2 regions of the Rufibacter sp. LB8 genome follow, and region 2 is predicted to be linked to the other one. Evidence: riboswitches for the same ligand, from Rfam matches in the RefSeq annotation. Region 2 holds a riboswitch; the other holds the start of a gene.

Region 1 (3,415 bases), 1.8 Mb from region 2:
TTCCACGCCGCCCCGGCCCCGGCCCACGTGGTGGCTGTCCATCATTTTGGTGAGGTGCCAGTAGGTAAAGGCATTAAAGCGGTTGGCCAGTTTTTCGCCCTGGTATTGCTGGTAAGTAGCCGCCCTGAAGTGGTTCAGCTTTTCAAGGCTGTTCTCCTGTTGGCCACCGTTGTAAGCCTGGTAGTTGCGGTAAGAAAGTAAGGCGATGGAACGCGCCGTTTTCATGCCGTTCAGACCGGCGTCATCGGTGTTCAATTGCCAGGTTACGTCTTGCTCAATGGCCATGCGCTGGCTTTCATTCAGGGCAATGCCCCAGGGCGTTTGCTGCGCGTTAGAGGCCACCTGCACCAGGCGCCTCACCGCCTCCGGCCGAATGATGGACCATTCCAAGGCATGTTGCCCGCCCAAAGAGCCACCCAGCAAGACATCAATCTGGTCAATGCCCAGTTCTTCGCGCAGGTAATCAAAGGCCCGCGCTACATCTCTATTAGTAAGCTGCGGAAACGTGTGGTAATAAGGTTTGCCGGTGTCTGGGTTCAAACTAAGCGGACCCGTAGAGCCGTAGCAACCGCCCAGCGTGTTGGCGCAGACAATGAAATGGGTGGCCGGGTCAAAGGTTTTTCCTTCTCCAAAAAGCTCGCCCCACCAGTCTTTCACAAACGCGTTGCCGGTAAGCGCATGGCACACCCAGATGACGTTGCTCTTGTCTTGGTTGAGCGTGCCCCAGGTGGTGTAAAAAAGTTGGAAGCCGGGCAATGTTTGCCCAGACTCCAACGGAAATTCAAAGTTGTATTCAAAAACGCGGCCTTTCAACATGGTTACTCTTAGTTTAGAGAAGCCTCCAGCTTCAGGTCACGTACTTTCACTTTGGCGAAGGCTTGCTCAAAATCGGCTTTCACATCCTCCAGGTGCTCAATGCCCAAAGACACGCGCAGCAAGGTAGGCGTCACGCCCGCCGATTTTTGTTCTTCTTCATTCAATTGCTGGTGCGTGGTGGAGGCCGGATGAATAATCAAGGTTTTGGCATCGCCCACGTTGGCCAGGTGGCTCACCAGTTCAAGGCTGTTCACAAAAACCTCGGCTTCTTCTTTTCCGCCTTTCAGATTGAAGCTTAACACACCGCCAAACCCACGTTTCAGGTATTTTTTGGCCAGGTCATGGTATTTGCTGGACGGTAGACCCGGATAATTTACGCTGTCCACCAACGGGTGCTTATCCAGCCATTCGGCCAGGGCCTGCGCGTTTTGCACGGTGCGGTCTACCCGTAACGACAAGGTTTCCAAGCCTTGAATCAACTGGAAGGAATTGAACGGGCTGATAGCCGGGCCGAAATCGCGCAAGCCTTCTACCCTGGCTCTGATGGCGAACGCAATGTTACCGAACGGACCTTCAGAACCGAATACATCCCAGAACACCAGGCCGTGGTAGCCTTCAGAGGGCTCACTGAACTGCGGGAATTTGCCGTTGCCCCAATTGAAGTTTCCGCCGTCAATGATCACGCCGCCTACGCTGGTGCCGTGCCCGCCAATCCATTTGGTAGCCGAAGCCACCACCACATTGGCACCGTGCTCCAGCGGCCGGAAAAGATAGCCGCCCGCGCCAAAAGTGTTGTCTACTATAAGAGGTAAGTCATTTTTCTGGGCAACTTCCGCAATGGCCTCAAAATCAGGAATGTTGAAACGTGGATTGCCAATGGTCTCTAAATAAATGGCTTTGGTATTTTCATCTACCAGCGCCTGATAAGCCTCCGGCGAATCATCTTTCGCGAAGCGTACTTCCACGCCCAGGCGCTTGAAAGCCACTTTGAATTGATTGTACGTTCCGCCGTACAGGTTGCTGGTGGTCACAAAATTGTCTCCGGCCTGCAGAATGTTGTTGAGCGCGATGAACTGCGCCGCCTGCCCAGAACCCACGGCCAAAGCCGCCACGCCGCCTTCTAAGGCCGCAATGCGTTTCTCAAACACATCGGTGGTGGGGTTCATGATGCGGGTATAGATGTTCCCGAACTGCTTGAGTGCGAACAAATTGGCCCCGTGGGCGGCGTTCTCAAACACGTAAGACGTAGTCTGGTAAATGGGAACAGCGCGTGAGCGGGTAGTAGGATCTATTTCTTGGCCAGCGTGCAGCTGTAACGTCTCAAAACGATGTGAAGTTGACATAAGAATACAAGGTTACTTTTAAAAAATGTGATAATACCGAGACACTAGGGAAAGGTACGCATAGCCGCAACCGGTCGCGGAAACGCGGAAAACCCTAGAAAATGCAGGAATTGGGGATTAGCGACAACAGCAACAAATACCCGTCATGGGCATTCGTGTCTCCAGCGTGGCGCAGAAAGAAAGGGTGTAACCATGTTGCGCTACGCGTGGCAGCGACTTGTACTTGTCAGAAGTGGGAGTGTGGGTGTTTTCCATCTTCGTATCAATTTATATTCCCCAGCGCAATATGTCATCTGGGATCAGGACTTAGCACCTTACCTCTTAGTAGGTTGCTAGAGCTTCATTGAGCCTGTCTCTCCGCTCTTCTTTATAAATCAACTACCGGAATAATTGACTTGATACTGCAAATGTAGGCCCCAGTTTTTAATCTCCAAATTATTTTTAAAATTTTTTACGAATATTTTTTTTACGATGCTCGCAACCAAGCCAACCATTGCTTAACAATTCAATATCATAACCTAACTTTAATTAGCATTTTTTACAGCTATAAAGGATTGTAGCTTAATTTGATTTGGTGTAAGTTGGTTTCCGTTTTCGGCCTCATTTTCAGAAATGAAGCCAAAAACGGGGAATCGGCATAAACGCAAGTAGGCTTTGCAATCACACCGCCTTTGTTGGTATTATCACCAACAAACGGAATGGCTTTCTTTTGCTTGTAACTGAAAACACCAACAAAGGCTAAGCAACCAATCCTAGCAATACTGCTTTCAAATTATGCCTGTTTCTGAAAGTGGCTTTCCAGTTTTAAAGTAGACTAACCGTTCCGCGGAACGGCGTGACCTTTCTGAAATGCGTTTTTGGCTTCATTTCCGGAAACGAGGGCAAAAACGGAAATCTTTGAAAACGACAGAAAATAAAACCTTAATCATTTGATAACAACTGCATCGGCTTGTAGGGTTGGTATCCTTTTCTAACTTTGCCACATTATCTTTTCCTATGCAAGCGTTAAAAGAGACCAATTTTGAATTCGCGCAGCAAACCGGCTTTTACAGGGGTAAGGTGCGGGACGTCTATTATTTCCAGGACCGCCTGGCCATGGTGGCCACAGACCGAATCTCGGCGTTTGATGTGGTGCTGCCGCGCGCCATCCCCTACAAAGGCCAGGTGCTGAACCAGATTGCGGCCAAGTTCCTGGCGGCTACCAAAGACGTGGTGCCTAACTGGGTCATTAGCCACCCGGCGCCCAACGTGACCAT
Region 2 (3,415 bases):
CACGCACTTCAGGCCGGCCTCAATCACGCTCCACTTGGAGGAGTCAATCATGATGGGCACCTTGGCGATGTCAGGCTCTGAGGCAATCAGATTCAGGAACAAGGTCATGGCGGCTTCTGAGTCCAGCATACCTTCATCCATGTTCACGTCAATAATCTGGGCGCCGTTTTCCACCTGCCCGCGGGCGATGGCCAGGGCTTCCTCGTACTGCTCGTTCAGAATAAGTCGCTTGAATTGCTTGGAACCCGTGATGTTGGTGCGCTCGCCAATGTTGATGAAATTGGAGCCTTCAAAAACGGTGAGTGGTTCAAGTCCTGAATAGGTGGGCACCGCGGGAATTTGCGGCAAGGGGCGGGGAGGGAATTCTTTGGCAATCTGGGCAATAACTTTGATGTGCGGCGGCGTGGTGCCGCAACAACCCCCCACAATGTTCACGAAGTTGTTCTCCAGGAAGTCTCTGATGTGTGCGCCCATCTGCTCGGGGCTTTCGTCATAGGCTCCGAACGCATTGGGCAGACCGGCATTGGGGTACGCGCTCACATAAAAGGTAGACGCCTTGCTCAACGATTCTATGTGCGGACGTAGCTGCTTCGCGCCCAGCGCGCAGTTAAAGCCCACGCTCAACAGCGGCATGTGTGATACTGAGTACAGAAACGCCTCCACAGTCTGACCGGAAAGCGTTCTGCCGCTGGCATCAGTGATAGTACCAGATACCATTAAAGGCAGGCGCTTGCCGGTTTTCTGGCTGTATTGGTCAATCGCAAATAGCGCCGCCTTGGCATTTAACGTATCAAAGATGGTCTCCACCAACAGCAAATCCACGCCGCCATCCACCAAACCTCTTACTTGTTCCGTGTAAGCTTCTACCAACTCGTCATAGGTGATGGCTCTGAAACCAGGATTATTGACATCCGGAGAAAGGGAAGCGGTTCTATTAGTTGGGCCGATGGCCCCGGCCACGAAGCGGGGTTGGTCTGGCGTTTTGGCCGTCCATTCCTCGGCGGCTTCCTTGGCGATGCGCGCTGATTCATAGTTCAGTTCGTACACCAGGTCTTGCATGTCGTAATCGGCCATGGCGATGGAGGTGCCAGAGAAGGTGTTGGTTTCGGCGATATCGGCGCCCGCCTCAAAGTAGAGGCTGTGGATTTCTTTGATTATGTGGGGTTGCGTGAGGGAAAGCAAATCATTGTTGCCCTTCACGTCTTTGTGGAAGTCTTTAAAGCGTTCGCCCCTGAAATCGGCTTCGGTGAGGTTGTACCGTTGCACCATGGTGCCCATAGCACCGTCTAAGACTAAAATTCTCTTTTGTACTTCTTCCTCAATACGGGTCATCATCTTTGCAAACCAAAAGGGTTGGGTTGCTTCTCAGGAAAGGGCAGGAGGAAGGGTGCAGGGTAGGGTAAGGCAAGGCCTGCACTCATCTCCCCATCGGCCGCAAGGGCCTCAGGTAGGAAGTAGCACCCAACTGAATTGGGTTGCTAAGACATCATAGGGCCTAATCCCTCCGTCTTTCTTGATAAGCCCTGCAAAGGTACGCGGTGAGGGCCGAAGTTGCAAGGGACAGAATTGTTGATTGCTATTTGCTAGTTGTTGATTGATTTTGGTAAAGGAATTTCCGTTTTCGGCCTCATTTCCCAAAACGAGGCCGAAAACGTAGCGTCGTGGCACTGACACGACGTGGCTCTACGCAGCAAAACAAGTTCAATTAATCAAAGCACAATTTCGCAGCTTTGCTTTGGCTGTAAGTCTGTCGGTTAGAGAACCGTTCACGTTTCATAGACACACGTCGTGTCGGTGCCACGCCGCTACGGTTCTGGAATGCGTTTTCGGGCTCATTTCTGAAAACGGGGCCGAAAACAGAAAACGCCTTAATAGAAAAAGCCCCGCACTAGGCGGGGCTCTTCTGGTAGGTTTGGGGAAGCATTAGAAACTGTACCTGACGGTGAGAGACCAGTCGGGTAGCAGAAACAGTCCGTCTCGGTTCACATCTAAAAATGGCTTAAAATCAGTGCTCACCTGAATCGGAATCTCCGCAATCTTATATTCCAAACCTACAATGCCGTCTATCCCCATGGTGGTGAGGGTTTTGTCATAGGAGTCATTGTAGCCGGCGTACGTGCGCTCATGGTAATAACGCCCTTTGTACGACCCCACGTGCGCGCCCGCCCCGTAAAACCACTGCAAGTTGCGCACATTAAACGCGGGCGCGTGCAGCTCATACAGGCCCAGCAGGTGAAAACCCTTTCGGCCGAAATTGGTGCCCACCACGCCTTCCAGCGCCACATTCTCGCGATAAAAATACTTGACAGAAACGCCGGAGGAAAAACCGCCCACCCGCGCGCCCACACCCAGGTTGGAAGCCTGCTGCGCTTGGGCCGTCTGGCCGAGGCAAGTCAAAACCACCGCCGCCGCAAAAATAAGAATCTTGTTTTTCATGGTAACCTGTTTTCAAGCGGTAAGACAGTTGCCGAAGCGCGTGCTCCTATAAAACTGTTTAACCCCAGAAAATATTTTACCGGCGCGGGTGTGTTTTTGCGTGGCACGGTTCCGGTTGAAACGTGCTTGCGGCTGCAATTTAGGCTTTTTTGTAAGACTGTAGGTAGGCTTCTTTGCTGGTGCGCTGGCCAATCATCCTGAAGAAACTGATAGTCTGCTGGTTGTCTTTTTTGAGCGCCCGCGCGAAAGGGTCTTTTTTTTGCCCGTGCTCCTCAAAGTCCTTCACGTAGTGTTCGCGTATCAAATCGGCGGCGGGCAGCAGGCTGGCCTCCGTGATGTGCACCAAACCGGTTTTCTCCCACAATTTTCGCCACCAGGCCACCGAATGGATGTAATACCAATATTCCTGAAAATCCTCGCGCAGAAAGTCCGGCACCTGGTCAATGGTCTCAATTTCCTCCTTGAAACAGACGTCCACAATGCCAATGTAGCCTTCAGGTTTTATAAAATGGCAGATGTAGGGCAGGTACTTGTCATCGGTGCCAAAATAGGTGTAGGAGTCGATGACCAGCACCACGTCGAAGAATTCCTCCGGGAAAGGCAAAGAACGGGCATTAGCCTGCAGCGGGAACACCTGGTTTTCAAGGCCTTCGTCCAGCACGCGCTTGTAATTGGCCGTGGCCGAAATAGCCTCATCCACGGCCCACACCTGTACTTCATATTCCTGAGCCAGAAAGATGGAACTGGCCGCTTTTCCGCAGCCCAAATCCAGCACGCGCAGGCCTTTCTTGAGTGGCAATAAAGACGTGATGCTTTCCAAATTGAAGAGCACGTTTTCACCCATAGAATGCTCGCGCACCCACGTGGGGTCATACTGGGTACTTCTGGGGAAATGGTGTTTAATGCGGTGCTGGGCAGAATCCATAAAGCATTGTTGGGGGTTGGTACTGCCTCTACGGACTGCGAATGGTGCGGGTTG

Evidence for each region. Region 2 has a riboswitch for S-adenosylmethionine ahead of metH (methionine synthase). Riboswitches for the same ligand answer to the same signal wherever they lie in the genome.
Region 1: it holds a riboswitch for S-adenosylmethionine, as region 2 does, so the genes downstream of both, IMY23_RS02315 (O-acetylhomoserine aminocarboxypropyltransferase/cysteine synthase family protein) here and metH (methionine synthase) in region 2, are expected to answer to the same signal.

The regions. Positions count from the first base shown of each region.
Region 1 covers NZ_JADALJ010000001.1:555,194-558,608, reverse strand. Annotated here, with positions in the region: gene metX (homoserine O-acetyltransferase) at 1-816, opposite strand, end outside; gene IMY23_RS02315 (O-acetylhomoserine aminocarboxypropyltransferase/cysteine synthase family protein) at 825-2,159, opposite strand; SAM riboswitch class I at 2,424-2,535, opposite strand; gene IMY23_RS02310 (phosphoribosylaminoimidazolesuccinocarboxamide synthase) at 3,156-3,415, shown strand, end outside.
Region 2 covers NZ_JADALJ010000001.1:2,370,468-2,373,882, reverse strand. Annotated here, with positions in the region: gene metH (methionine synthase) at 1-1,332, opposite strand, end outside; SAM riboswitch class I at 1,415-1,523, opposite strand; gene IMY23_RS10025 (hypothetical protein) at 1,924-2,436, opposite strand; gene IMY23_RS10020 (cyclopropane-fatty-acyl-phospholipid synthase family protein) at 2,576-3,361, opposite strand.